DNA from 2 places in the Synechococcus sp. M16CYN genome. Region 2 is predicted to be linked to the other one. Evidence: predicted binding sites of a transcription regulator. Region 2 holds the regulator's gene; the other holds the start of a gene.

Region 1 (7,018 bases), 430 kb from region 2:
TTAAATAATGCGATGTCCATTGATTAGTTATTGCTGTGTCTACAGAGAGTAGTATTGTTGAATGTACAGTTTCCGGATATTTATTAGCAAAGAGATGAGCTATTGTGCCACTTATTCCATGACCAATTAAATGGTATTTTCGGTTTTCTCTACGCATTGTTTCTAATATCAATTCGTGTATTGTCGCAATACTACATGCTTCATCAAGATCGTGTTGAAATGACCAGTATTTAATCAGTCTATTTTTAACTAAAATTTTTATAAGTCGTTGATTAATGCAATGTAATATTGGCTGCAGATCGATCCATAGAATTGTCGGTAGGCTCATTATGAGTAAAATTTTTACTAGTATGCTTGTTTAAGTACTCATCATTTGTTGTTTTTAACATTTTCATGTTTCGAATTATACTTATAATGATACCATTCAATTTTATTAATTTTAGTATTATTTAAACTAGGCCATACATCATTTTTAATGCTAAGAAATCTTATAAATCTTAGTGCTTTGATTAAATTAATACCATGACTAAACATTAGTATAAGTAAACAGATTTTTACATAAACTCTTTTAGTAAAGTTAAGATAACATTTTACTTTTACTTGAAATTATACTTCAAGCTAGTGTGTTTTTCTTAACAGCTAATTCTAATAAATTTTAATTCTATCCCAGCTTTAAATTTTTTTGATTAACAATTATATCTTTTTCAATAGATTTTAGTATATTAGCATAATTAATATATACTATGTCATTTTTTAACTCTTTTTGTAGATGAGAAAGTACAATGAATTTGCAGTACATCCTAACCTGTCTTGATTATAGCTATTTGGTTTAACTATATCAATTCTAAACAAGAATTTAGTTTAATAAATTATTACTAATTTTTTATTTGCTTAACTAGATTTTACTGGTATATACTGCACATAGCTAAATCTTTGTAATCAAAATATAAACTAACTGATATTTTATTAAAACACGAATAAGCTCCATTATTTAGATATACTAACCCTATAATAAGTGCTGATAAATTTACTTTAAATATTTTTAATTTTAAAATTTAATTATAAATAGTTATAGACCCTTAAAGTTTATTAAATTTATTTCATATAATTGTCAAAAATTTTGCACAATGAACATGATATATGATTACTAAAATGTAAAATTAAAATTTAATATTTTAATTTCTTTCTACATTTGTTTAAAGCGTAAATAGATTTTATATACTCGCAGTTTCTAATTTTCCAGATATAATACTAATAGCTTTTAACTTTTAAGTACCGCTGGTTGATGTTGTCCTTGGTAAAGTTCATTGTCAATAATCAGTAATGCAGGCGCTTCATTTCTTGCAAATTTAACTCGTCCCAAAAGATATGCAAATTCATTCTCTGCTTGGGTTTGTTGATCAATCATAGAATCTAGGAATACAGTAGTTCTCATATCTGATACTTGTTCCCCAAGCGCATAAAGTTGATGAAGAGAAGCAGTTATGTCGGCCTCCATAAGAAAAGAGCTTGCTAAAATATCTACCGGAGATTCCCATAATTGCTTTGGGGCTTCAAGTGAAAGCAGCTTAACTATTTGTCCACGAGCAATTAAGTATTCAGCAAATTGTGCGGCATGTCCATGTTCAGTTTGAGATTCTTCTCGAAAATACTTAGAGAAACCTTTAAGTTCACGTTCAGCAAACCATATTGCTGCTGCAAAATAGTTTGTGTGAGCTTGACGCTCCATATTAAGATGGTGCTGTAGTCCGTTAAACAAATCTTCTGCCATTGGCTCTGCTACGGCACGACCTGAAAATCCAGTATTTACAGCGTTAATGCCAAACTGTGAGGTGGTTACTGAAGTCATGAGTAAGTACTCCTTGCAGTCGTTATGACATGAATATAACCACACTGAGTCACAAATGCATCTGCCAAGTGTTACTTTTATTTTTGCTACTAATAATTAGTATCAACTATTCTATGTGGGTCTAGTTATCTCTATTAACGCCATCCATAATTAGTCATAATCTGAATAGCTCTTTTTTGTGTACTTCCAAGTTTACTAATTGATGTACTAGCTGAATTAAATCGTCCAAACTTTTTGAGTTCATTAGATTCTCCGAACCCATTTATAGGATATTCATAGGTTGGTTTAGTTAAAAATATACTACCTTTTGGTGAAGCAAGAAAGGAAATTAGTTTAATCGCTTCGGCTTTATTTCTTGCTGATTTTACCATTCCAGCAGCACTTATATTGACATGCGCAGGATTAGGCATAATCAATTTAATTGTTTCTGTTAATAGCTTGTCTTTCTTTCCGTTAGCACCAGCTTGCATGCGGGCTAAATAATAGTGATTAACAACACCCACACCACATTGACCTTGGCCAACGGCTCGAATAAGAGATGTATCTCCACCAAAAAATGGTTGATTCACGTTTTTGATCATTCCTTGCACCCAACTTATTGTTTTGGTTTCGCCTTGCTGGATAATTTGATCTGCGACAAGAGACTGATTATATACATTTTTTCGTTTTCTTAAACAAAGTTTTCCTTTAAGATTTGGATTTGCCAAATCATCGTAGCTCTTGATGCTTTCTACCTCTACTAATTTAGGATTAACAATAACAGCTCTAACTCGTCGTGTTAGACCAAACCATCTATGTTTTGGGTCACGATATTGCACAGGAATATTCTGGGTTAGCTGGTTAGATTCTATTGGAGCTAATAACCCTTCCTTTGCTGCGTTGTTTATACGTGCTGCATCGACGAGTAGGATTACATCTGCCCTTGAATTCGTTCCTTCACGCTTAAGTCTTTCTATTAGTGTCATGCCATCGGCCTCAATTAGTCTAACCTTAATCTTGGTAAGTTTATTAAATGCTTTGAAAGCTTGGCGGTCCGTATTGTAGTAACGTCCTGAGTAAACTAAAACTTCTCTCGCAGTATTAGGAATTTGGATCGCCATTAGCAGAGTTATTGCAAGAGCAGGAAGTAACAACGCCTGATTTCACCTGGGGTTCCTTTTCCACTCTACTAGCTCTCCTTTTCCCACCAGTTTATTTTTACTCATTTAGATGTATTAAATACTACATAAGTTGCTTCGGTCTGTCTTTTTTCCTAACTTTTCGTTTTTATGGATTATTTGACATCCGAACTCTTTACTTGTCAAGAAATCAGCCGTCTCTATTGTGACCTTATGGCAGATAATTTACCCTGGCTTGATGGTCGACTTACTGCTGGAGATCATGCAGCTCGCGTTAAAACTAATCGTCAACTCGATCCTACCTCACCCTTAGCCATTTCTATTATTAAGATCGTCACAAATAAGATAATTTCTAACTCTCTTTTGAAGAGTTACGCACTCATTTATAAAGTACATAGTATTTTGCTGTCTCGTAGTGAAATTGGTGATGGGTATGGTTGGCATGTAGATAATCCATTTTCGAAGTATGGTCGTCGTGATATCTCTTTTACTCTCTTCTTAAGTAATCCTAGTGAGTATGATGGAGGCGAACTTGTTTTTCAATCAATTCAAACTACAAATAGTATTCGTTTATCAGCGGGTCACATTATTCTCTATCCTAGCTCGTTACTGCATTGTGTTCAACCCATCTTAGGTGGTATTCGACTTGTTTGTGTTGGTTGGATTGAGAGTTACGTTCAATCTTCAGAAGATCGTTCCCTCCTCTTTAATTTAGAAGCTGGCGCTAAGGGTTTGCTTGCTCGACACGGTCGTTCTGATGAATTAGATCTAATTTTTCAATCTTATGCAAATGCTGTTAGACGCTTTTCTAGTTAAATATACTTTTTGTTGCTGTCGCCCATCGAAATATATGATACTAGTATTTATTTTTCAATTTTTATTCTAGGATAGGCTTTGATTTTTTAGAAATGCCTAGAGTCTCAGCAGTTACCATTTTCTTGGCTGCTACATCTCTTTTAGTTGCTTCTGCATCGTCTAATACAGTCCATGGTCAAGAGGTTAGTAATCTAGAAGAATGGTCCACTGATCAAACTGTTAATGATAATCAGGAAAATGAGTTGGATAATAATAATAAAGAAAAAAATAGGTTATCTGAACATGAGAGCATATGTGTACCTATCGGCGAAGGTGAAAATTGTTGGTAACTTCATATTTATTTAGATTTTTAGTTCTAATTAATAACTTAAAATGCTTAGTAAAAACAATTTTTTTACTTTCAATTTTCCTTCTCTAAAGTTGTGGTGATTTTTGTGATCCGTATAAATTTAATTATTCCTCTAAAGATAAGACTATTTGTAGGCGCTTATTATTTATGATCTTGTTTGTCAAAAGAATATCTAGCAGATATCCTTTTGACCTCTGTAAACTAACTAGCAGTAATCAGAATCGAAATCTAGTTTTTATAAGGCCACCAAATTTATCCTGACCGTTAACTTGTACATCACCGTAGGCATTGTAAACCCAAAATACCGCAGGAGTGATTTTGATGTTATCACTCACCTGAAAATCGTAATAACCTTCGACAGCAAAGTTGGCTTCATTACCAGTGTCTTTATTTTTGACACTGGTGGCATAACCGGAGTAAGAACCAAAACCAATACCCAACTTGTTGCCGTTCATGAAAGCATCTTTCCAGTTTAAACCTATCATCCAACCTTTGAGAGTTTCAGAGTTACCATCGTACTCACTTTCGGCATAACCAAAGTCAACACCTGCACTGATCGTGGGAGTAACATCTGACTCAGTTGGTTGCCAATAACCACGCAAGCCAACAGCGTGCATCGGATGGCTGAGGTTTCTTGCTAGGGGCGTGGAATAGCCCATTGCAGTTGCGACCTTGCTTTTAGTTGTAATACACCTGCCTTCGGTATTGCTTTCTATGCAAAGTTGACCTGCATTCTTCAAAGAATATAATGCTGAGATATGCCACTGACGATTACCATAGCCTATTTGGCTCAGAAAATATGCATCGGTATCCTCACCAAACATTCCCTTCTTAGAGTTGCTTTTAGCTCCGCTCGTAACATAGTTAGCAGCAATATTTAATGCTCTTTTGCCTGGATCGACATTTTGGCGCCATTGTAGGCCAAAACCCTGACCTGTATTGCTACCTAAGGCTATTCCATAACCACCAAGCTTAAAAGCTTTGAGGATGGGCTTGTAACGAGTAGGCGTTTCAATCATGTAGTAATTCTCAATCAAGCTGCCAACAGTGGCAGTGAGCTGAGAGCCGATTGGGAAGATGTACCAGAACTTGTCAACCTTCAGCGTGTTATCTCCTAATTTGGCATCAGCCAAATAGGAATCCTTTTGAGTCCAAACGTTGTCCATGTTACCCGTGCGAAGACGGGCATATAGATGATCCTTTCCTGAAAAGGATGTACTGAGATTCAGTGTATAACGGTACGATAAGTTGCTGCCATTACTGTTGCAATTACTGTTTTTCTTATTGCATTCTTGTCTATTATCATAAGTAACGGCACCAAGAAATAAGTCTGCTTGACCTTGCAGTTTAGTAGTAGTGGAAAACTGGGTTGCTTCCAATTCGCCAACGCGAGCTTCAAGGCCATCGGCACGGCCACGAACGATAGCGAGTTCGGTTTCGAATTCATTAAGGAGGCGACGCAGTTCGTCAGTGACTTCGGTAGTACGGTCGAGGCAGGAGTTCAGCAGTGCTGCGGCCTCGTATCGAGTCATTACCCGGTTACCACGAAAAGCTCCGTTTGGATAACCAGCAACGCAGCCATACCGTTCCACTAGGTTATTTAGTGCTTGATAAGCCCAGTCGGTAGGGTAAACGTCAGAGAATTGGGTCACACTAGCGACTTGGTTAAGACTGTTAGTAGAAGAGTCAGCCGCGTAGTCAGAAACACCGTTGATGTTGATCTCAGCGGCATTGACACCAGAGACCAGAAGGCCAAGAGTGGCGGGAGCCGCCAGTATTTGCTGGAAAAGCTTCACTTGAGAATTCCTCACACAGAAAGCGCCAGATTCTCTAAGCGATCGCGATCTTGCCTTGCTCAAAAAGTATTTAACGTAACAAATTATATGATTAGATCATAACGATTGATCGTTCTACACATTGCGGTTGAGTTATCAATGGTAATCTTGTTTTTTGCTAGAATTAATGTGCCTTTTATTTCAGTGAGTTGTAATTTTTGCTAGTTTGATCTTTAGTGCAAGTTTTTGAGTCGTTTTCAGCGCCTACAATCGCTGATTGTTAGCCTGACGAGGCTTATGGAATTATCTGCCGACGCTAGAGCCAATCTTTTAAGAATTCATAAGAAAAAAGGATGCAGGAAGTCTAAATGTTCAAAGTGGAGAGGCGGTTCTTGCCGTTGTGGCCGTGATTAATCCCAACAAATAGTGTGCTTTTATCTTATCAGTTGAAACAGTTTCTGTATGTTTTAGGCTAACTACCAAGTTAACAGCTAGGTAGCTAGCCTAATTACTTTCCTTGCTTAATTGAGTGTATAATTAAATCACAAAGACCTCGATCTCCTTGGGTTTATAACTAAACATCAAAATAATTGGAGACGGTTTTGAGCCATAATTAAAGTAATTAGCTACTATGTACTTAAAGAGACCGTGAACTGAGGAGTTATCATTGGTAACAGTTATTGGTTGCAGATTAATTGTCTGAAATAATTGGTACCCCATTTTAATACTAGTTATTGGCATGTCGCCAGTCGGTAATAATTGGGCAACCATAAGACACCGCTTCTTAACTGTGATGTTCCTGGATATTTTGCATCTTATCTATATACTACTGAGTTCCTGTGTATACTCTCGGTGTTAGCATCATTCCATCTTTGCTGTAGCTGCTGCTGTTTCCAATTAAAATTATCGTTAACATGTCGACTTGTTCTGGAATTAGTGCTTCAAGAGTCGTGAGTTTAATACTCTCGTTTTCTCTTCCTAATTGCCTTGCTAAAGCCACTGGAGTTGAGTGTCTTCGATATTTCAACAATACATCCTGTGTTTTCGCTAGCTGCCAGTCTCTGTCCTTGGACCTAGGGTTATAGAGGGCTATTACAAAGTCGCCAGTGGC
Region 2 (7,018 bases):
ATCAGGAGGTGGTCCTGGCCAAGCGCAACGATATCCAAGGTGGTCCTCCAGCATTACCAGTGCAGCTATGGCATCTAATTCCTTAGGGGGCAATCTCAACCCTGTAGGCAGTAAGCGTTGCCAACCTTTTGGTGGCCACAACTCCCAATACCGACGACGCGCCCGCAGGGTAGTGCCATACTCATTAACCCGGTGGATTTTAGCAAGACCAGTAAAAGCGCGAATCCATTGAGTACCACCTGTGCCATTTCCAATGATAATGCGATCAAGAAGTTGATGCCGCGCCCATTTATTCACAAGCTTGAGAACGGCGGTAGGTAACACAACATGACCAGCTAAAACGCGGCTTTGTCTATAATCAACCAGAATTAAGCCGCACTTGCTTCGTCCTGGATCTAGCGCTATCAGCAGGTTCAAAGGATCGACTTCACGACCACGAAGATTGGGTCAGCGCTGTTGCTGTCACGCGCGGATATCGCCTGCAAGGTGACTTCCCTCTCGGGCTGGTCCATTAGTGTTTGTCCGAGATAAGCCAATGCACCACCATCGAACCGCAGACTTGCGGCTAGGGATCCGCGTCGTTTTGCTTCTGCGTAGGCCGATGTAAGTAGCAAGTTTAGACGAGTACGGATGGTTGCGTTGTTGCGTTCAGTAGGAGTAAATCTTACGGAAGCTAGGATATCTCCTGAGAGGGCCACTAAACGATTTGGATAGACTTCTGGGAAAGCGTAGACCACAGATTCTCCCCGTAAAACGTTGGCTGCCGATCGCATCGATATCACCCATATGCCTGGTTCACTAATAATTTCTCGCAAACGCTTTATATCGCTCTGAGGGACGCGAACAATTTGCTGATCAGGAAGTTCTCCAGGTAAAACTTTACTGTAAGCATTGAAATTGGCCGCTCGAAGCAGATGATCCACCATCTTTTTGCTCTGATCAACTGACTCTGTCCGGATCGTGGCAGTGGCCAAGACTTGACCACTGCTGAGCACCACGGCACCACGGCACCACGGCGTAAGGCGACAAGATTGCGCTCAAGATCATTTAATTCCTTCTTTCCGAGCTTGATTTGATTGCGCACCCTGCCGAGTTCAGCTTCTTTTCGTTGGATGTCAACGTCGCGGTCTGCGATATCACGACTGAGTCGATCTTTATCTGTTTCGAGGTCTTGACGTTGCTTTTGCAAAAGTGTCAGCTCTTGCCGGAGAGTATCGGCACGTCGCCGTGCTACCCCAAGCCTATCCTCAGCGCGGGCTGTAGCAGATCGCGCTTCTACGCGCTCGCGCTTAGCGGCGTCTAACCGCTCACGGCTCTCTTTTAATCGCGCCTGTAGCGTGTCCAACTCAAAGAGACCAACTCGTAGTCGCCGGCTGACTAGCAGCATCAAGCCAAACGAAATAGCGCTAATCAGGCTACCAGTTAATATAGTAATGACCACGGCCGTGCGGCGTGGACGCATGTTAAATAAGCGAAGGCGGGCTTTCCCTACGCGGCTGCCTAAGCGGTCGCCGAGAGTCGATAAGGCTGCTCCAAGCACCAGCAAAGAGAGGATCAGTAGCCACCCACTCATGGACCACTAAGGCCTCCACTAGGAATGCAATCAGCTGAATCGCTTAGCCAAGGCAGTCGGGTCGAGGACCGTAATCTTTTTACGGTCAATTTGCACGAGACCCGATTGCCGCAGATCTCCTAGCAGACGCGTAATTGTGACGCGTGTTGAGCCAATTGCTTCAGCTATTGCCTGATGGGAAAGGCGCAGATCAATCGTAATTCCTAAAGAGTCAGGTACCCCAAAGTCTCTACAGAGCACAAGAAGAAAACTCACAAGACGGGAGGACATGTCTCGATGAGTAAGAGTTTCAATCATTGTTTCAGTCTGCAGAATTCGACTAGACAGACCCTGTAGGAGGCGGAGCCCCACAGAGGTGTCTGCTTCAATCGCTGTTCGAACCGATGCTGCCGGTGCTGTCACCATCTCAACACGAGTGAATGCTACTGCGTGGTAGAAACGATCAGAGCGTTGACCCGTCAACAACGACAGCACACCAAATAGGCTGTTTTCTCTTAGCAGTGCGACGGTGATTTCTTCGCCGGATTCATAAACTCTTGATAAACGCACAGCGCCGCGCCGAATGAGGTAGACGCGTTCTGCGGGGTCCCCCGGGAAGAAGATTGTTTTGTTGCGTTCCACCAGCTCGGTGTTGGCACCGTCAAGATCGCGAATGATATCTAGCAAAGAAGTAAATCCCGGCTGCTGAGCAGGCGTAATCGCATTGCCGAGCGGTACGTAGTGAGTGAAACCAGTGCTGGTGCTCATCGGTTTACCGCTATTAACGGAAAAGTTACGAGTCTGACTCGGGGAGCTCTACAACCATTATCACGCATTGGCCTCCTACTCAGATTTTCAGTACTTGCATCTATATCCCCGTTGCTTATCCTAATCTCGGCCGCACATGTTAGCAGGCGGCGACTGCAGGAGACTCTTTTTGCGGTTTCCTGCACTCTCGATCGTTGTAAACCGTTCTAACCATACCTGTTTTGAGTCAGATTTCCGCCTGACTGTCATAAAAGTCGAGCGCCTAATCGACTGCAGCCACTTTAAGGCTACAGTCGATTAGGCGCTGAATGTTTTGGATTTAGCCCAACAGCTTCTTTAACTCGTATTTCTGACGTTGCGGTGTGGAATCTAGGGAAAGTACATGCTCAGCGCCGAATAGCCGTTGACTGTCGTCTCGCCTAACTACTGCACGTTGTCATCGAAATAAACACCGCGAAGGAAAATTCAGCATGCTCGGCATAGACAACAACTAAGTTCAACGCTTATAGGGCCTTAAGCTCACCGGAAAAAGGTGAGAATTGCCATTATGACCTTCATCGAACTAAAGCCAATATTGGGTCGCTTGTGACTCAAAAGCAAGTGCGTTACACCTCGTAACTATCCCGACATCACACTTCGAACACTATGGATAGTGTCCATCACCCCGTGAGGTGGCTTTACGCCGCTACATTTTGAGGTATTCCGGGAATCTCTCGGCGTAGAATAACGTGATGACCGCAAGCCTGACCGACCGCCACAGACATCAGAAGATCCATTCCAAAGGTAGTGATCTTCAAGCGCTTGATCGTATTGGTTTGTGTTCTCTTTCGCGTGTCCTAGGAACGTCGCCAAGCTCTCTACGTTTAGTGGCCCCGAAAGGTCAGTTGCAAGTACACACGGCTCCTTATCGGGGAAGTTTTTCTGGTGTGCTGAGCCAAGCTGTGCGTGCAGCAGGGCTTGGAAGTCGCGTTTTGATTAGTCAATTCCTCAAGGGTGGCGTACACCAAGGACCGTCGGGTCGTGTTCAATTGTGTAGTGCCCTTACCTGGTTGCGTCCCGATATTCCGGTACGCGTTGCGGAACCGAGTATCTACGGATGCCGTGATGCCATTCAGGCCGTTTGGAAAGTGTGTCGCCAGCACCTAATAACCGGAGATCTTGATCAGCTTGTTCTGGATGAAATTGGTTTAGCTGTACGTCTTGGCGGTATAGACGAGGCTGACCTGTTGTCGACCTTGAAACAGCGCCCTAAGTCCATGGATGTCATTATCACTGGTCCATCTGTCCCCACCAGTATCGTTGTGATGGCTGATCAGGTAACAGAACTGCACCGAGGACTCTGATGCTCAAGTGTGATCGTTGGATCATGGAACAAGCCGAGCTTGGAATGCTCAAGCCTTTTCAATCGAGTTTAGTTCGTCACCTGGACTCTGAGCTACGTGAGCGACCTGTTCTCAGCTTTGGCTGTTCTTCCTATGGCTACGATCTCCGACTTTCACCTAAAGAGTTCCTGATTTTCAGGCATATACCTGGGACAGTGATGAATCCCAAGCGATTCAACCCTACCAACCTCGAACCGACTCCTTTACATGAAGACGGAGATGGCCGTTACTTCATTATTCCTGCTCATTCCTATGGGCTTGGGGTTGCCTTGGAGAGCATGAAAGTGCCGTCAGACATCACAGTGATTTGTCTTGGCAAGAGCACCTATGCGCGCCTTGGAATCATAGTGAACACAACTCCTGTAGAGGCTTGCTGGGAAGGCCATCTCACCCTTGAATTCAGCAACAGCTCCGGAGCTGATTGCCGCATCTACGCCAATGAGGGAATCTGTCAACTATTATTTTTCGAGGGTGAACCCTGTTCCATTACGTATAGCGACCGCCAGGGCAAATACCAACATCAACCAGAACGCGTCACTTTGGCTAAGGTCTAGGGTGCCAACTGCGCGCGATACATTCGGCTTTCTTTGTACCATTGCGCGAATTGTGGGGCCCAATTCTCTATATGAGGCCACATGAGATCGCAAAGTTGACGAATCTCTAGCTGGGCATCCAGTTTTGAGCGTAAGTCTACGAAGTGGAAAAATGCTCGCAAGCTGAAGCTAACTACGAAGTGTTGACGGTAATCGAATGGAAGGGTTCCGCGGGCATGTTCCTCGGAGAATCCCGAGCGAAGGAGATCTCGATATCGCTGCGCAGACAGCCGACAGTGATCTAAATCTAATGATCGTTGCTCCGAAGTGTAAGCGTATCTTTTGCCATATCGATCTCTATAATCTCCAAGCGGTCGCAGGTAAAATACTTCCTCAGGATCGATTTTACCATCTGCGGCACGGCAAATACGTTCTCCTGTGTACCTCATAGACTGCACATCAAAACTTACCCCAACACGGTGTGTGCGTGCTTGCTGAACCACTGAATGAGGGAACCACCCCACATTCAAAATAATCTGGGCGTGTTCAAGAGGCCCGTAGTGGCCGCGTCCTCCTGAGAGCAACCGCTTGACACAGATTTCTCCAGCATGTTCTTCATCTGGCCAGTTGCTGCGTTCTCTTGCAACGAAACTCTCGCTGTAGTCTTGATGCATCGCAGCGTAAGTGCACTGTTGCGGGTTTGGTGTAGCAGCAATCAAGTCGACGCGAAAACGATCCATGAAAGTAAATAAGCCAGCACTATGTAATAATCGTGGTGAGATTGCTAATGTCTTTCAAGTCAGCTATAGCTGTAAAGAATCACATTCGCCAAGCCCACCGAAGGTGGATTCATTGTTCAAGGCCAACACTACTTTTAACGCCTTGTAACTTTGGAAGCGATCTCTCGTTGATCAAAGCTGTGCTTAGAGCCAATAACTCTTCTGGCTGTCGCAACCCGATTGAACGTCCGCATAGTTGACCATCAGCGGAGAATAGATTGAGTTGGGGAATTCCGTTCACTTCGTAGCGATTCACTAAACCTTGCCAGCGAGGGTTGTCGACATTCACTAAAATGATATCGAGGTAATTCCGGGTTGAGCTTTCCAGTTCAAGCATTGCTGGTGCCATTTCCCGACACACTTGACACCAGTCTGCATAGAACTCAATTATCGTTGGCGTCCCGTTTGTTAAAGCTACTTCTAAGTCTATGGAGCGCCGTGCAAGCTGTTCCGTAGGCGTTTCGCTTTGAATGTCTCCCCGCATTAGGAGAAGGCCGATAGCTAATGCCATCGAAACGATCACCAGCACAACTTGCTGAAGCCGGCTCAGCGGCACGGGCTGAGGGCTACCGGTCATCAATATGAACGCGACTAGCTTCACTCTGACAGTTTTGACCGAATAGTGGGGCTGGTGTAAACCAACGGCTTTGATATTTGCATTGAACCTAATTAGTTTAGATGACGCACTTGATGTTTCTCTAGCCTTCGACAATTTTAGATATTGTGGGTTACGTTAGGTAATCACTTTTATCTAAATATAAACAATTTATTTTACATGTAATTCAACACATTTTTCCTAAAAATAGTATAAAATTTAGAGAGTGATTTTAGTAGTCAATTTGTTATTTATAGTGATTATTAGCGCTTACTTAATATTTCCCAACTTGCTCAATAATTTTATTATTTTGGTGATGAATGTTTCCAGGTTTCACAATAAATTTTACTCATATTAGGACATCAATCAAACCTCTTACATTAATATTTTTAATTGCTCTGATTATATTTATTTAAGATTTCTTTGGATTGCTTTTTGCTCGATTTTATGTAGGATTGGTTTGCAAAAATTCTTATTTCGTTCTAAGTAAGCGAGCATATTATCTATAATTTTTTTGGCATAAAATCTCGTCTCTGGGTATGGAATTCGTTCAACCCATAGATCAGGTGCTTCTTGCAATAACTGATTGGACCACGACCCAACTACCTCCGGTCCAGCGTTGTAACTAGCGATACTGCGCAAAGGATCTCCTCCCCATCGCTCGAGGAGTTGGTTTAAGTAAGCAGCGCCAAGTTTGATATTTAGTTCTGGCTCCCGGATCTGCTTCTCAGACAGTTGTGCCCCGGCTAATTCTATTGCTGTCGCTGGCATCAGCTGCATAAGGCCGATTGCTCCTGCTGGTGAAGTCACCCCTGAGGCGAACCCTGATTCTTGCTTGCTAATAGCTAGCAAAAGCTCCAATGGTAGTTGTTCTGATTTCGCAGCCTTGGCAAACTCTTTCTTGAACAGCAGTGGGTATTGGCTTTGTCGCAAGTCAATCCGTTGGCGGCAGGTAGGTGAACGCCAGCGCAAGTTGAGTCGCCACAGTTGATCAAGACCCATCCAGCTATCACCAATAGCCAAACGAAGTCTGCCCTCCACCAGTCTTTCTGGTTTTGATTGTGCAATAGCGGGATCGATACCGGTGCGCCATGTTTGCCATGCTTTTTGCTTTAGTCCAAGACGCCAGAGTGTATTTACAAAAGGGTGAACACTATTTAACGGTCTCCACGGCAGAGGCTGCATTGAATTCTGTGAGCGTTGAAAGCTAAGGGACTTGGTGTGACCAAGCCTATATTGCGCAAGCCAGCGGTAATACCCGGCAGGAAATTGTGTGATCAACTTTTGCCAAGTTCTTCTAGAACTTTCCCGATCTCCCAGTCGTGATGTGCTTAACCCAAGCCAGTAAAGCCGACGTGCTTCAAGTGGATCTGGTAGTGGTTTTGCATTCGGCCTACGGCTTAGAATCG

The links. Region 2 encodes NtcA, which controls nitrogen genes in cyanobacteria. Its sites were predicted from a motif close to GTANCNNNNGNTAC; they were not measured.
Region 1: a site for NtcA is predicted at 3,061-3,074, ahead of ABWV55_RS04460 (Fe2+-dependent dioxygenase). Genes of this name have one in related genera too.

The regions. Positions count from the first base shown of each region.
Region 1 is NZ_AP029048.1:938,036-945,053, forward strand. Features, by position in the region: gene ABWV55_RS04445 (alpha/beta hydrolase) at 1-328, opposite strand, end outside; gene ABWV55_RS04450 (ferritin) at 1,262-1,849, opposite strand; gene ABWV55_RS04455 (extracellular solute-binding protein) at 1,984-2,949, opposite strand; gene ABWV55_RS04460 (Fe2+-dependent dioxygenase) at 3,118-3,783, shown strand; gene ABWV55_RS04465 (hypothetical protein) at 3,906-4,112, shown strand; gene ABWV55_RS04470 (iron uptake porin) at 4,348-5,943, opposite strand; gene cobJ (precorrin-3B C(17)-methyltransferase) at 6,734-7,018, opposite strand, start outside.
Region 2 is NZ_AP029048.1:512,194-519,211, forward strand. Features, by position in the region: gene ABWV55_RS02405 (resolvase) at 1-417, opposite strand, end outside; partial or broken gene ABWV55_RS02410 (DUF3084 domain-containing protein) at 414-1,573, opposite strand; gene ntcA (global nitrogen regulator NtcA) at 1,604-2,320, opposite strand; gene ABWV55_RS02420 (cob(I)yrinic acid a,c-diamide adenosyltransferase) at 3,052-3,663, shown strand; gene dcd (dCTP deaminase) at 3,663-4,256, shown strand; gene thyX (FAD-dependent thymidylate synthase) at 4,253-4,975, opposite strand; gene ABWV55_RS02435 (thioredoxin domain-containing protein) at 5,085-5,591, opposite strand; gene ABWV55_RS02440 (lytic transglycosylase domain-containing protein) at 6,018-7,018, opposite strand, start outside.